4 regions of the Exiguobacterium sp. s50 genome follow, and region 4 is predicted to be linked to each of the others. Evidence: riboswitches for the same ligand, from Rfam matches in the RefSeq annotation. Region 4 holds a riboswitch; each other region holds the start of a gene.
What was found. A riboswitch is a leader RNA that binds a small molecule or an ion and turns the genes downstream of it on or off. The one in region 4 is predicted to bind S-adenosylmethionine.
Positions count from the first base shown of each region.

Region 1: linked by a shared signal. The riboswitch ahead of KNP68_RS13375 (MetQ/NlpA family ABC transporter substrate-binding protein) and the one ahead of KNP68_RS08470 (Na+/H+ antiporter NhaC family protein) in region 4 are both predicted to bind S-adenosylmethionine.
Region 2: linked by a shared signal. The riboswitch ahead of KNP68_RS03180 (2,3-diketo-5-methylthiopentyl-1-phosphate enolase) and the one ahead of KNP68_RS08470 (Na+/H+ antiporter NhaC family protein) in region 4 are both predicted to bind S-adenosylmethionine.
Region 3: linked by a shared signal. The riboswitch ahead of msrA (peptide-methionine (S)-S-oxide reductase MsrA) and the one ahead of KNP68_RS08470 (Na+/H+ antiporter NhaC family protein) in region 4 are both predicted to bind S-adenosylmethionine.

Region 1 is NZ_JACSLP010000011.1:19,135-22,923, reverse strand. Features, by position in the region: gene KNP68_RS13385 (methionine ABC transporter permease) at 1-447, opposite strand, end outside; gene KNP68_RS13380 (methionine ABC transporter ATP-binding protein) at 419-1,453, opposite strand; gene KNP68_RS13375 (MetQ/NlpA family ABC transporter substrate-binding protein) at 1,463-2,284, opposite strand; SAM riboswitch class I at 2,357-2,461, opposite strand; gene KNP68_RS13370 (iron-containing alcohol dehydrogenase family protein) at 2,502-3,518, opposite strand; gene KNP68_RS13365 (aminotransferase class I/II-fold pyridoxal phosphate-dependent enzyme) at 3,515-3,789, opposite strand, start outside.
Region 2 is NZ_JACSLP010000002.1:156,203-159,991, forward strand. Features, by position in the region: gene KNP68_RS03170 (methylthioribulose 1-phosphate dehydratase) at 1-393, opposite strand, end outside; gene KNP68_RS03175 (2-hydroxy-3-keto-5-methylthiopentenyl-1-phosphate phosphatase) at 390-1,040, opposite strand; gene KNP68_RS03180 (2,3-diketo-5-methylthiopentyl-1-phosphate enolase) at 1,037-2,194, opposite strand; SAM riboswitch class I at 2,264-2,365, opposite strand; SAM riboswitch class I at 2,571-2,673, shown strand; gene mtnK (S-methyl-5-thioribose kinase) at 2,755-3,789, shown strand, end outside.
Region 3 is NZ_JACSLP010000001.1:27,863-31,651, reverse strand. Features, by position in the region: gene KNP68_RS00185 (DUF4435 domain-containing protein) at 1-440, opposite strand, end outside; gene KNP68_RS00180 (AAA family ATPase) at 430-1,824, opposite strand; gene msrA (peptide-methionine (S)-S-oxide reductase MsrA) at 2,030-2,554, opposite strand; SAM riboswitch class I at 2,619-2,720, opposite strand; gene KNP68_RS00170 (hypothetical protein) at 2,765-2,926, opposite strand; gene KNP68_RS00165 (amidase family protein) at 3,038-3,789, shown strand, end outside.
Region 4 is NZ_JACSLP010000005.1:43,271-47,059, reverse strand. Features, by position in the region: gene KNP68_RS08475 (TVP38/TMEM64 family protein) at 1-400, shown strand, start outside; gene KNP68_RS08470 (Na+/H+ antiporter NhaC family protein) at 428-1,729, opposite strand; SAM riboswitch class I at 1,782-1,877, opposite strand; gene KNP68_RS08465 (GGDEF domain-containing protein) at 1,974-3,653, opposite strand.

The DNA of each region.
Region 1 (3,789 bases), on a different contig from region 4:
GATTGAAGAGCGGGCCTCCCGGATCAACACGTACCAGATGATTTTCCGGGTCGAGATGCCCATCGCTTCATACGCCTCGACGACCCCGCGGTCGACCTCGAGCAGCGCCGACTCCATGAGCCGCGCGATATACGGCGCCGTGAACACGATGAGCGGCAACAGCACGCCTTGGACGCCGATTGTTGTTCCCATGATGAAACGGGTGAACGGGAGGATGAAGAATAAGAGAATGATGAATGGGATTGAACGGACGACGTTGATGACGCTCGACAAGATGCCGTAGAAATAACGGTTGGCGAGCCGCCCGTTCGGTCGCGTCAAGACGAGGAGCGTCCCGAGCGGCAGTCCGATCAACGTCGAGATGACGAGTGCGATGCCGGTCATCGTGAGCGTCTGAATCGTCCCCGTCCAAATCAAGTCACCCCAATTTTCCCAAAACTGAAGCATAGTTCGTCACCTCCTTCACTTTCACACCGCTCGCCTCTAAGAAGCGGACGGCTTGGTCGGTCTGGCCCTCATCGCCGTCCAAATGGACGAGTAGATTACCGACGAGACCTCCTTTAAGCTTTTTGATGCCGCCCCCGATGATGTTCGGCAGCAAGCCGAACCGTTTCGTCAATTGGGCGAGCACGGCCTGTTCACTTTGATGGCCGATGAACGACAAGTTGACGAGCGTCCCGTGCGTGCTCAATTCTTCGACGACCTCTTTCGGGACATCGAGGTTCGTCTTCAAGAACTTGCGCGTCGTCGCATGCTGCGGGTCCGAGAACACGTCGAGCACGTCCCCTTCTTCGATGATCCGGCCGGCCTCGATGACCGCGACCCGGTCGCAGATGCGCTCGATGACTTCCATCTCGTGGGTGATCAAGAAAATCGTCAGCCCGAGCTCGCGATTGATGTCGAGAAGCAGGTCGAGAATCGACTCGGTCGTCTCCGGGTCGAGCGCGCTCGTCGCCTCGTCGCTGAGCAGGATGTCCGGCTCATGTGCGAGGGCGCGGGCGATGGCGACACGTTGCTTCTGTCCGCCCGAAAGTTGCTCCGGATAATGTTTCCGATGATCCGTCAATCCGACGATGTCGAGGTACTTGTCGACGCGTTCGCGGATTATCCGCTTATCGAGTCCTTCGAGACGGAGCGGGATGGCGACGTTCTCTTCGACGGTCGCCGTCTTGAGCAGGTTGTAATGTTGGAAGATCATCCCGATGCGATGACGTAGCTTCGAGAGCCCTCGTTTGTCGAGCTTCGTGACGTCCTGTCCTTCGATTTCGACCTGGCCCGACGTCGGGCGTTCGAGCAGGTTGATCATGCGGATGAGCGTGCTCTTTCCTGCCCCGCTTCGGCCGATGATGCCGAAGATCTCGCCTTTCTCGATGGTGAGCGAGACGTCGTCGAGTGCGGTGACAGCACCTTTATTTACCGTGAACGTCTTCGTGATTCCTTTAAGTGCGATCATAGGCCCTCCTTAAAACGCCGGGACGATTGAGCCGTCGAACGTCTCTTCGATGAACGTCCGGACCTCGTCCGAGTGATAATACAATTTGAGCGTCGCGACGACTTCGTCATCCTTGTTGTCGGTACGGACGACGACGTAGTTCGGATACGGGTTGTCGACCGTGTCTTCATGGAACAAGGCGTCCTCGTTGATCGACAGGCCGGCACCCATCGCGAAGTTCGTGTTGATGGCAGCGAGTGCGACTTCCGGGAGCTGGGTCGGGAGCTGCGACGCCTCGAGTTCGATGAATTCAAGGTTGAGCGGGTTCTCGGCGATGTCACGTTTTGTCGCCTTGTCTGTCAATCCTTCTTTGAGCGTGATGAGTCCCGCTGTCTCATAGAGACGGAGCGCGCGTAGCTCGTTCGCCGGGTCGTTCGGGACGGCGACCTTGTCACCTTCTTTCAAGTCCTCGATGTCGGTCAATTTCTCTGAGTAGAGACCCATCGGGAAAGCGACGGTCTTGAACACGTCGTCGATTTTATAGCCTTTATCGGACTTTTGCAGTTCTAGGAATGAGAGCGTCTGATAACTGTTCACGTCGAGGCTGCCCTCGGCGAGCGCCGTGTTCGGCGTATTATAGTCGTTGAACACTTTGATATCGAGTTCGAGGCCGTCTTCGGCCGCGAGTTCTTTCACTTTCTCGGCGATCTGTTGGTGCGGCCCGCCCGTGACGCCGATCGTGAGCGACTCCGTGCTGAGCGCCTCGCTCGCGTCCGATTGTCCGCATGCTGAGAGCGCGATGGCGGCGAGTAGTGATGTTCCTGCAAGTACTGTTTTCTGTTTGATGTTCATTTGTTTTCCTCCTCCAAAATGAAAGCCCGCTACTCATTCAGAGTGGCGGGCACGACAAGTCAAAGTCGGACACGCTCATCTCCCAGACGATTTCGTCTGTTGGAATTAGCACCATGATCATTACGATCTGGTTGCCGGGTTTCACAGGGCCAGTCCCTCCACCACTCTTGATAAGCAATCGGTCTATTAAGTTGTTATCATCTTACTTTTAATTCTTTTAATTGTAAATAGATAATTGTAAATTTTCAAAAATTATTTTCAGAAAATTTTTATCGAGCGGTTCCGGCAACTGTTGCAGCTCGGTCTCCGTCATGACGGAGTCGACGAGGACCGGGATATGCTCAAATCCGACCCCGAGCGTCTCGAGCGTCGTCGGGGCACCGAACCGTTTCAACCAAGCTTCCAAATACGGAGCATCGGCCGAGCGCCGCAAGCGCTCTTGGATGATCAGGCCGAAGCCGACCTTGTCTCCGTGCAAGAATGAGTGGGTCGACTCGAAGCGGCTGAGCGCATTATGGACCGCATGGCCCACGGCGACGCGTGTCCCGGCGTCACCAAATCCACCGACGGCGCCGCCGATGGCGAGCACGTGATCGACCGCGAAGCGGACGTCGTCACTATACGACTCAAAAGCGTGCTCGCTCAATTCAAGTTCGACGAGACGCCCGCACTGCTCGGCCAAGACGAGTCCGGTGTTGACGCCGGCGTCAGCTGAGCTGTCACCACTCAAATAACGGGCCTCGTAAAACTTCGCGACCGTGTCGATGACACCTGCCCGAAAGTATTCATATGGTGAGCGCGAGATGACCCGTGAGTCAACGATGACCCGTTCGATGACGACGCGGAACATGTCGTAGCGGTCGTAGCTCCCGTCCTCCTGATAGACGACGCTGAGCGGTGTGAACGCCGCACAGTTCGAGGCGAGCGTTGGGACGACGATGAGCGGGACGTTCCGTTGATAGGCGACGAGTTTGGCCGTATCGACGAGCTTGCCACCTCCGACGGCGATTAACACGTCGGCGTCCAACGGTTTGAGCCGTTTGACTTCCGAGTCCGTGCACTCCCCGCTGAACCTTGTTGCCGGATAGTCCGCGATGGCCGGAAAGATGGCTCGGACGACGTCATACCCTTTCTGACCGTGCAGGACGTGGGCACGGCGGCCGTCGACTAAGTCATCAAGACGGTCGAGCGCGTCATCGGCGTGGTCATATTCAAGGACGGCCTGACGAATCATGCGCGCACCTCCTCATAGGCGGCAAACAACCGCTCGATTCGTTCGACGGCCTCGTCAATCTTCGGTTCCGGTGAGACGAGGCCGAAGCGGACGTATCCGTTCCCTTCCGAACCGAAGAAATAGCCCGGGGTGACGGCGACACCGGCTTCATGCAGCAGTTTCCGCGAGAACGACTTGGCATCACCCTCAGGCACTTTCGCCCAGACGAAGAACGAGCCTTCCGGCGGTTCGACGGCCCAGCCGGCCCGGTTCAACCCGTCGATCAGGCGAT
Region 2 (3,789 bases), on a different contig from region 4:
CTCGTCCCAGTAGCCGAGCGCCTTGATGATCTCTTGGCCGGTGAAGACGACTTCGCCGGTGGCAGCATGGAGCTCGGAGATGACGTTATTGTCGACCGTATGGACATGGAGCGAACACGTCGCGTCCGTCCGATTGAACACTTCAACGTGGAGCAGCGTCTCGGCGGATGGTTTTCCTGTCTGTTCGCCGATCAAGCGTCCGGCCGCATCGACGTGAACAAAGTCTTCCGATGTTCGTTTTCGTTTATCGCGTCCGCTCGCCGTGACGAGAAATTCGAGCGGATCGTCGGAAACGCGAATCGCCAAATTCCCACTCGTTCCGGGGAACCAGTCGCGGGCGGCGAGTTCGTCTTTAATGTCGGCGAGTTCAAGCCAACGTGTCGCAAGGCTCATACGACCACCTCCTTCAAGTGATGGGTGATGTCGTCAAACGTCTCGAACGGTGCGTAACGGATGCCTGCCGCTTCGCAGAGCGTGATGAGTTGACCTCGGGCGTAGACGAAGTCGGCACGCTTCGCGACCTCGAAGTCGGTCACTGAGTCGCCGATGACGATCAAGCGGTCGGCGGGATTGACGATGCGACGAGCGAGCGTCGGCTTGCAACAGCCGCAATCGTTCGTACATTGTTCATCGCAAGCGTGTGGCCAAGCGACGGTTACCGTCTCAGCGGAGAAGTCGGCGACGTTGCAGTAGATATGCTCGGGGGCGACATGCCCGTCCAAGACCGGCTGCACGAAGAAGTCCATCCCGCCGCTGACGACGTCAAACTTCCAGCCATGGGCCCGAACTTCTTCTAAAAATGCCGGGAACCCTTGGCGGAGCGTGATGCGCTCCAACAAATAATCACGGTAGGCCGGGGCATCTGCGCTCGGCAACAGTTGAAACAGTTGACCGACACCGGAGCGAATCGAAATCCGTTGCTCGAGGACCGCATCTTTCAACTCGACCCAAGCCGGCGGGGCGAACGCCTTCATCAACGCGATAATATTGTCTTCCGCCGTGATCGTCCCGTCGAAGTCGCAGAGGATATGGACCGTCATCGTGACGCCCACGCCTTCAACGCGGTATCGAGCTCGTCCGTCTGTCCTTCGGTTTGGCCGAGAACGTGAGCGATCGCTTGTCGGAAAGCACGAGCCCCGGCGGCTGCGCCGTCCGGGTGTCCGTGAATGCCACCGCCGGCGTTGATGACGACATCCGTCCCGAAATCACGAATGATATCGGCGACGAGTCCTGGATGAATCCCGGCTGACGGGACCGGTAAAATCGGTTTCGACCAATGCGGTTCGGCGCTCTGGTCACGAATCGTGAACGCCTCGTCACGCGGTGTCGCGAGGGAGCCGTACGGAGACGGGAAGAGCGTTAAATCGGCCCCGGCGAGGCGTGGGAGTTTACCGAGTAAGAGCGAATGACTGATTGATCCGGTCAAGGCGCCGGCAAAGGCCGGATGTGCCAAGATGGGGACGTGGATATCCGGATCGTTCGCGAGTTCGCGCAGTGCGTCGAGACCGTACGTATAGACGTTGAACAGGAGCGCTGTCGCACCTGCCTCGATAAGACGGAGCGCCTGGTCACGTAGACCGAACACGGGGCCGCTCAGCGTGATGGCATAGAGGACACGTTTCCCGGTCGCCTCGAAGTGGGCTTGAATGACGTCCGCTCCGATCCGGGCCCGTTCGAGCGATGGGGTGAGCGGGTTGTCGTATAAAATCTCGTCGTCTTTGACGATATCGATGCCTCCGGCGAACTGATCGCGGAGTTGCTGCTCGAGAAACGCGAGGTCACGGCCGATGACACCTTTGAAGATGCTCATGACGAGCGGGCGATCATGAACACCGAGTAACTCGCGAATTCCAGTGACCCCGAACTTGGCGCCTTTGAAATGAGGGGCGAGCGTCTCGGGCAACGTCAAATCGATTAACCGAATCGAATCGTCGAGGGACAGTTTCCCGAACGTCGTCGTCAAGATGGATGAAAAGTCAGGGCTGACATTATGTAACGGGTAGCGGATTGTGAAGCGGCTCGTCGTATCCGTATGTGTGGTCGACACGACCTCACCGCGATACGCCTGTAACTGCTCTTGCTCTAAGTGAGGCAGCTCCGTCCAAGTACCGACCGTCAGCTCGAGGGCGATTTTGTCGGCGACGGTCGCGACCGCGTCCGTTCGTTTGATTTCATATGTGGCAGTGATACTCATATGGTTCCTCCTTCCAGGCAAACAAAAAATGACCCCATGCCGAGGCAAGAGGTCATCATAAAAAATGAACTCTTATCTCTCAGCTTTCGCTGCAAGAATTAGCACCGTGCCATCTCTGGTCGGTTGCTGCGACATCATCGGGCTCGTCCCTCCGTCTGCTCTTGATAAGAATGTGATTTGAAGTTGTGAAATTTAATTGAATTTTTGCACAGAATCATCACGTCGTCAATTCCTTTTTTTCAAAAAAAAATATTTTGGGAAGTTGTTTCCATATATGCACAAAAAAAGACGGAGTTGCGTCGAGAAAATGACGTTGACAATCGTGACGTCGAGTCCGTAATATTCATCACATAAGTTCACCGAATCGAATAACACACTCTTATCGCGAGTTGGCAGAGGGAATTGGCCCGATGACGCCGCAGCAACCGACCACTAGGCACGGTGCTACATCCACCAGACGAATGTCTGACAGATGAGAGGAACAACCATTTTGGCTGTGCCTCTTTCTCGCGGAGAAAGGGGCTTTTTTTGTGGGCAACGTACAGGAAGGGGAAAACATCATGTCATATCAACCATTTACAGAACAGACCGTCGTCGAGCACGTCCGTCAATTAGGATACTTGCAAGAAGGAATCGCCGAGTGCGAGGAGATCGGGGACGGCAACTTGAATCTCGTCTTTCGGATTCGCCAAGGCGAACAGCGCCTGATCGTCAAACAGGCGCTCCCATACGCCAAAGTCGTCGGTGAGAGCTGGCCGCTCACGCTCGAGCGGGCATGGATTGAACAGTTGGCACTCCGTGAGTTTGCGACTGTCGCGTCTCGGTTCGTCCCGGCTGTCCTTGGCAGCGACCGGACGCTCGCTTACACGATTATAGAAGATCTATCTGATTATGAGATTGTCCGCACCGGCTATTTGAATGGGGAGAGCTACCCGGAACTCGCCCGTCATGTCGGTGAATTTTTGGGCGAGACGCTGTTTGCGACGTCGGATTACGCAGCTGGACCGATCGCGAAGAAGCGGATTGAACGTAACTATTACAACCCGGAACTGTGTGACATCACCGAGAAGCTCATCTTCACCGATCCGTTCAAAGACGCGGAGTCGAACAACATCGAGACGGCGCTGCGAGCAGATGTCGAACGCCTTTGGCAAGACCAGGCGCTCAAGGTCGAGGTGACGAAATTGAAAGTCGGGTTTGTCACAAAACATGAGGCACTCCTGCATGGAGACTTACATACGGGTAGCATCTTCGCGACTCAACAAGAGACGAAAATCATCGATCCAGAGTTCGCATTTTACGGACCGTTCGGCTTCGACCTCGGCCAAATCATCGCCCATTTGACGCTGTCGACGTTCCATGACCCGCTCAAACGCTTCGAGCGTTTCACGGACGTCTTGACGGTGTGGGAGACGTTCGAGAAGACGTTTCGGGCCAATTTTGAGCGCGCCGTCGAGCCATTCAATACGGATGGTTTCGTCGACGAGTTGTTGCGGACGGTCTTCAGCGACACGATCGGCTACGCCGGTTGCGAACTCATTCGCCGTGCCGTCGGACTGGCCGGTGTCGCCGATCTCGAGACATTGCCGGAAGCG
Region 3 (3,789 bases), on a different contig from region 4:
ATCTCAAAATCTTCGTAGACTTCAAAGACATGGGTGAGGTATTTCTTAAAAACTGAATCTTCAAATAGATAATTCTCTAATTCAAAAAAATCATAATAGTATACGTGTTGGTCCTCTTCCCGGTTGTCAATTAAGAAATCCCAATCTCTATCGAGTAAACATATTGCTTTACGATTCTCTTCTTTTAACTGGCTATATTTAGTCAAGGCATTCCTTTTGCCAGCCACATCATTTTCGTCATCTACTTCGGAATTTGCGCTTATTACTCTGATATATAGATTACTATTATGAAGTGAGAAATAATTCTCAAGAACTGTAATGTCATCTTTTCCTTCAACTACTAAAAAATTATCTTCCCTTCTTTTTGCATCAAAAAGCGTTTCATTTAAGATAGCGTCAACGTCTTCAATTATTCCATGTTCGACTTTTTTAAATATCATCTGTTTCACCTATAGCCCAAATATTATTCTTAAACTTATGATTTGCAATGTATGGAGAATGTGTAGCAATAAGTAGTTTGGGTTTATTTGGTAATTCTAACAGCGTAGGTATGAGCTCTAATTGCCATTTTAAATGTAGTGACAACTCAGGCTCATCAATTATTATAAGTGGACGGTAAACTATAGATTTTAATAAAGAAGAATAACTTAAAATTGTTACTAATTGTTTTTCTCCGGTTGATAAATCTTTAAAGGATTTTGATTGTGTAATAATAAATGACTTTTCATCTATATGTAAATTCAGTCGATTTTTAAAGAATTTAGTAAAATTATCTTGAAGAAAGTCGAAAGGCTTTAAAAGTGTCTCCATTTTTAACAAATGTGAACTATATAAACTTATTAGTTCTCTAATGATTTTATCGTGGTCATCTAGTCTTTCCTCAAATGCAATTTTATCCTCTATCTCGTTTTTGAGGTTAGATTCTTTTAAACTAAAATAATCTTTGATTGAGTTGTAGTCAACATTTCTAAGTTTTAGTTGATTTGCCAAATCAATTAATTTTTCTGCTGAGTCGGTGTCACTATGAACTTTTTTGTTTCTTATACGAATTGATGTGGAATCCTTACTTTGAAACGTATTCTCTATTAAAGTGCTTATCAATTTTTTTAGAACAGTATTTAGTCCCAAAGAACTTCTTTTTTGTAACTCAAAAGTGTACTTTTGGAATAATTGATCTATATCGTTATCATTAATTCCAACGAGTTTGTTATTTTCTGGTAAAGATTCGAACAACTTTGCTACCTTCTCGAAATCCATATCTACTTTACTAGTATTGTTTTGCTCTAACAAACTTAATAAGTCACTATCTATTCTTCTGTAAGTAGGAAAATAAAGAATACTATTTTTTAAGTATCTAATCTGTTTAGTTAAAACTTGTAGCTCTTCATAATAACTTATTAACTCTAGAAGAGATTCTCCATATGGGTAGTAATGCGGTAGATTTGCTATTAAGTCCTCACCTTTCACTTCATAATTAATCTCTACAAAAGGATAGATAGTTTTCTTACCTTCAAACAAATAATTAATTCCATTTACAGTTGTATACTCTATATTTAATACATTATTAGTTTTAGTTACTCTTATTTTTTTTATCCATACTAACCCTCTAACTTTTGGAGTATAGTCTTCTTTATCAAATTCAATCACGATTTCTTCGAACTTTTTATCAAATAAGGGATTAAAATCACAACTTAATATGTTATGTATTACGTTTAGTAACGTTGTTTTACCTGATCCGTTATTACCAATATAAATGGTTAAATTTTCGTCTAAGGGAAATTCGGGATGACTATTACCATAAAATTCTTTTAATTGTAGTCTCATAAAGTCCTCCAATATAATGTATTTTTATGACTTAATTATAACATTATATCTATTCTGATCTTAATTTTTATAATTAATATAAGAATTTCACAAGATAGCTAAATCTACTTAAATTCTCACCAGTACTAAAATGGTGAATTATGTAACTGATAAAAAGCGCGACCGTATCATGATGGCCGCGTCTTTTCATCTTCAATTACATGACTTAAACTTTTTCCGCCCACGCTACATCAATAAACTCATCACGTCCTGAAATAGCCCGATCTTCCTTATAATGTTTCGGATTCTTCTTATGGAAGTCTTGATGGTATTCCTCGGCCGGATAGAACGTGTCGGCAGGCAAGATTTTCGTGACGATCGGCTGTTTGAAGCGTCCGCTCGCCGCGAGCGCGTCGCGACTCTGCTCTGCTTTCACGCGTTGTTCTTCCGTATGATAGAAGATGGCCGGCGCATATTGGCTGCCGCGGTCTTGGAACTGGCCGCCGTCATCGGTCGGGTCGGTCTGAATCCAATACAGTTCGAGCAGTCGTTCATAAGCGAACAGCGTCGGGTCGAATGTGATCTCGACGACCTCATAATGCCCGGTCGTCCCTGTCTTCACTTGTTCATACGTCGGGTCATTGACGTGACCTCCCGTATAACCGGATACGATTGACTCGATGCCAGGTTGTTCCTCGAACGGCGTCACCATGCACCAAAAACAGCCGCCTGCGAATGTTGCTTTTTCCATTAATAAGTCCCCCTCATGTTCATTTCCAAAAAAAAGCGCCCATGTCATCGACATGAGCGCTCTGTCATATCGGCCAAGGCAAACTGCCTTGCTGGAAGTAGCACCTTGCCGAAGCAGGTTGCTGTGAAGTCATAGAGCCAGGTCTCTCGTTCACTCGAGATATCGATATGTAGTTGGTGAGAGCATCATACCATCAGATTTGAAGCGGCGTCAACGGTTTGGCTTGCGTCGAAGTTGGACCAAGGTGGCGCCGAGAATCAAGATGACGAGGACGATGGAGAGCGGTAGCGTATACGGGGCGTCCCCGGCATATAACTGTAAGAAGAACAAGGCAAAGACGGACAATAAGACGAGTACGTACGAACGGTTCATAGTAACCTCCCTTTTCTTTCAGTGTACCAAGTTACATATTCGTTGGCGAACGAAAACAGGAAATCATGTGGCGATAGCGAATACCATCGAGTGACCAAAGGAGGAATCTATATGACTGAACCAAACACATTTTTCGAACTCGATATCGAGACCGCCCATCGCGGATATAAAGAAGGAACGTTCACGGCGCGTGACGTGACGGCCTACTATTTGACCCGAATCGCCCAGTTGAACGATAAACTGAGAGCGGTCATTCAAGTGAACCCGGACGCCTTGTTCGAGGCCGAGGCGGCGGATCGCGCCTATCAACGAGGTGAGCGATTACCGTTGCTCGGCATCCCGGTGCTGATCAAAGACAATGTCGAGACGGCCGGATTGATGAAGACGACGGCCGGGGCCGTCGCCCTCGCGCATCACTTCGCCGGCCGGGACGCCCATCTCGTCCAAAGCTTGCGCGCGAGCGGGGCCATCATCCTCGGGAAAGCGAACTTGTCCGAATGGGCCAACTTTTTGACCGAGGGCATGCCAAACGGCTGGAGTGGGGTCGGTGGCCAGACGCTCAATCCGTATGGGGACAAGCTCGATGTCGGAGGGTCGAGTTCAGGTTCGGCGTCAGCGGTCGCGGCCAACTTGACGTTGCTCGCCGTCGGCAGCGAGACGAGCGGCTCGATTATCCACCCGAGCGTCCATAACGGAATCGTTGGTATCAAACCGACCGTCGGGTTGATTAGCCGCAGCGGCATCATCCCGATCTCCCGGTCGCAAGACACGGCCGGCCCGATGGCACGGACACTCCGGGATGCGGTGCTCGCCCTTGAGGCGATGGTCGGGGAAGATCCCGCTGACCCAGCGACGGCGCATCT
Region 4 (3,789 bases):
GCCGATGACGCGATGGCTCGAGAGGCATAAACAAGGCGTCTATTGGCTCGAACGCATCAATCATATGAGTCCGGTCTCGCTCGGATTTCTCTACTCGCTCCCGTTCATTCCGGTCAGTTTGATTACGTATTTACTCGCCCTCATCCAAATGCCGCTCCGGACGTTCATTATGGCGGCCGGGTTTGGGAAGTTGCTCGTCGTCTTGATTTTCTCTGTCATCGGTGACCAGTGGGAAGAGTTTATCCAAAGCCCGTTCCGATTATCGATGCTCGTCCTGTTGCTGTTCGTTCTGTGGGTAATCAGCCGCGGACTCGAAGAACTGCTCAAACGGCGTGCCTTCAGAAAACGTAACGAGCAGCTGAAACGTGAACTTGAAGCGAAACGACAAACGACCTTGTGAAGCGACAGCTTCACAAGGTCGTTTTCGTTAAGCGCGTTTTTTGAAACGCGGGAAGTTAAAGGCGATGGCCAATCCTCCGCAAATGAACAACAAGAACGGATAGAACATATACGGCACGAGCGCCGGTGATGCCGTGTTCGTCAGTTCGGCCGCAATGAGAAGCTGTGCCCCGTAAGGCAGCAGACCTTGGACCCCGCACGAGAAGATATCGAGTACACTCGCAGACTTTTTACGTTCGATGTCATAATCGTCGGCGATGTTCGCGGCGAGCGGACCAGCCACGAGAATCGAAATCGTGTTGTTCGCCGTCGCGACGTTTGTCGCACTGACGAGCCCGGCGATGCTCCACTCCGCGCCGGCCCGTCTTTTAATTCGGGACGTGAGCGCGTCACGCAAGTACGTGAGTCCGCCGTTGTGCGAGATGAGTCCGACGAGCCCACCCATGAGCAATGTCAGGAGTGAAATCTCGGCCATGCCCATCATGCCGTCCGCCATGGCGGTGACGTACGTGGTGACGGCTAGACTGCCATCCAATAGACCGATGATGCCGGTCAGGGCGATGCCGCCGAGCAAGACAAGGATGACGTTCATTCCCGTCAAAGCGAGCACGATAACCGCTAGATACGGAATCAACTTATACCATTCAAACGCCGCCGGCTCGATGGTCGATTCTCCGCTCGATAGGGCAGCGAGTAAAATCGTTGTGATGACGGCTGCCGGCAAGACGATCCAAAAGTTGGTCCGGAACTTGTCGCGCATGTTCGTCCGCTGGGTGCGGACGGCTGCAATCGTCGTGTCCGAAATAAACGACAAGTTATCCCCGAACATGGCACCCCCGACGACGGCGGCCGCCGCGATAGCGATATTGACGCCGCTCTCCTCATGGATGCCGAGAGCGATCGGCGCCAGTGCGGCGATCGTCCCGGTCGACGTACCCATCGCCATCGAGATGAAGGCTGCGATGACGAATAGGCCGCTCAATAGGAGCGAGGGCGGTAGTAACGTCAATGCCGCATTGACGGTCGCGTCAATCGCACCGATTGCTTCGGCGACGCTTGAAAACGCACCGGCGAGCAAGAAGATGAACACCATGATGAGGATGCTCGGGTTCCCGGCACCTTGGGCGACGCGTTCGACCGTCTGGGTGACGCTCCCTTTCGTCATCATCGCCGCGACGATGACGGCAATCAAGGCCGCGATCAAGACGGGGAATTTATAAAAGTCGTCATAGTAGATGCCTGCCCCGATAAAGAAGACGAGGAAGACGAGTAAGGGCAAGAGCGCCCATTTGTTAGCTGTTGGTTGTTCCAATCGATTCACCTCATTCATAAAAATAAAAAGAGAGCCTTCTGAAAAAAGGCTCTCTCGACAAGAAACACTTTTTTCATCTTTCGAGCAGACCGCTCGCTGGATTTGGCACAGGTTACCCGCTGCCGAGACGTCATCGGGCCAGTCCCTCAGTCTCTCTTGATAAAAAAGTTGTGATATTTAGTTATAAGACACGTTCCCTAACGTACCTGTTTCAAATCTGCTTGTCAATAGCAAACCCCCACGCGATGAACGTGGGGGCGAGTCAGGTCGTTAAGAAATTATAATGGGCGACGCGGTTGCGACCGGCGTATTTCCCGCCGACGTAGAGCGCGCGGTCGGCGTTACGAATCGTATCGTCAAGACGTTTGTCGCCGAACGACTGAATCGTATCGACACCGATTGAAGCGGTGACGGGTATATCGATTCCGTCGACGTGGAACGGTTTGTTCTCGATTTGTTGACGGATGCGCTCGGCAATCTCGACGGCGGCCTCAACATCACAACGGTTTAAGAGCAAGATGAACTCTTCACCGCCGTAACGGGCGGCAAAGTCTTCGGTGCGGAGCACTTGACGAATGCGGCGACCGAATTCTTGGAGCACACTGTCTCCGACTTGGTGACCGTGCGTGTCGTTGATTTTTTTGAAGAAGTCGATATCGAGCATCGCGACGGAAATCGGATACATCGAGCCGTCCGAGATCTGTTGAATCCCGTATTCATAAAAAGCCCGTGCATTGGCAAGCAGCGTCAAGCTGTCCGTCCGGCTCTCGGTATAGAGGCGGTCGCGTTCATGACAACGACTGATCGTCCGATTGAACGACTTGAGCAGTTTGACAATCTCGCGTTGAATGATGGGCGGATAGCCATAGACGTGCTCGCCCGTCATCACAATCCACGTGCGGATTCCTTCGATTTCCTCGGAACGGACCGAGATGAAGCTATGATAGTCTTCATTAAATTCGTTCGACAGCGGGGCGTCCCATTCGAAGCGCATCTCGTACTCGACCGAGGCTTCGTTCGGATAGGTTGCATCGAGTAATTCAAAGACGACATGGCGATCGATCGGCTGGCGCGTCTTCAAATCAAAGTAAAGTGTGCGATCAAACAGTTTGAACTCGACGTACCCTTCATCGTACTCGTTGAGTCGCTCACATTGACTGAGGAACACTTCGATGGCTTGTGCCTCGCTTTGCGATAGCGATACGGCTTCTTTTGCTTCATCATATTGTTCAATCAACGATTTGAAGGCGTCTTGTCGACCTTTTTGAATGATGAGTCGCTTAATAAAGAACGTGAGTGCGGCGGCGATACTGCTGACGACGAGCAAGTTTGTCTCCCGGAAGAGCGAGGCCGCCAAAATGAAGACGAGACTGACGATATACGTGTAAAACGCGATGCTTAAAAAGTCGCGGACCGGGATGTCGACGCGGAACCACCAGCCGACTTGATACTTTTGGACGACCGTGTTCAAAATGATGGCAATAATCAAACCGGCAAGCGGGAGGAACGATTCTTGGGAATAGAATCCGAGACCGGTCACACCACCAAGTGCCAAGTAGACGCTGGCCGGGATGGCGATTTCCAAAAATGACGTGATGGCATTCCACGGATACGTAAAACGGAACCGTCGAAGCGCGACGCGCGGTTTCAAGTTGACGAACTGGAAGACGAGTAGTCCAATCTGATTGACGAACAGCGCTGTCTCAAAATCAAAGAATAGAAAAATAATTAAGACGATACTTTCTGAAAAGGTAAAGTAGACGCCTTTCCGTTCAATGGAGTCCATTTGAAAAATAATGACGAGCAACGCGATCAAGATGAACGGTAACGGCTCGATGGCCGGCATGTTCAATACGCCTGTAGCGAACAAGATGAGCGTCAAACCGAATAGCATACTCCAAATACTCCAACCAAGGACGGACATCTTGCGGAAATGGTTCATGGTTCCCTCCTATGTGGGAAAAATTCAATTATGTATGGTAGGAGATTCGGCACAATCACGCCTGAGTCCTGCCTATCCATCATAATGGCGGAATTCTAGCATTGAGTCTATATGAAATATCCTCTATAATGAAATT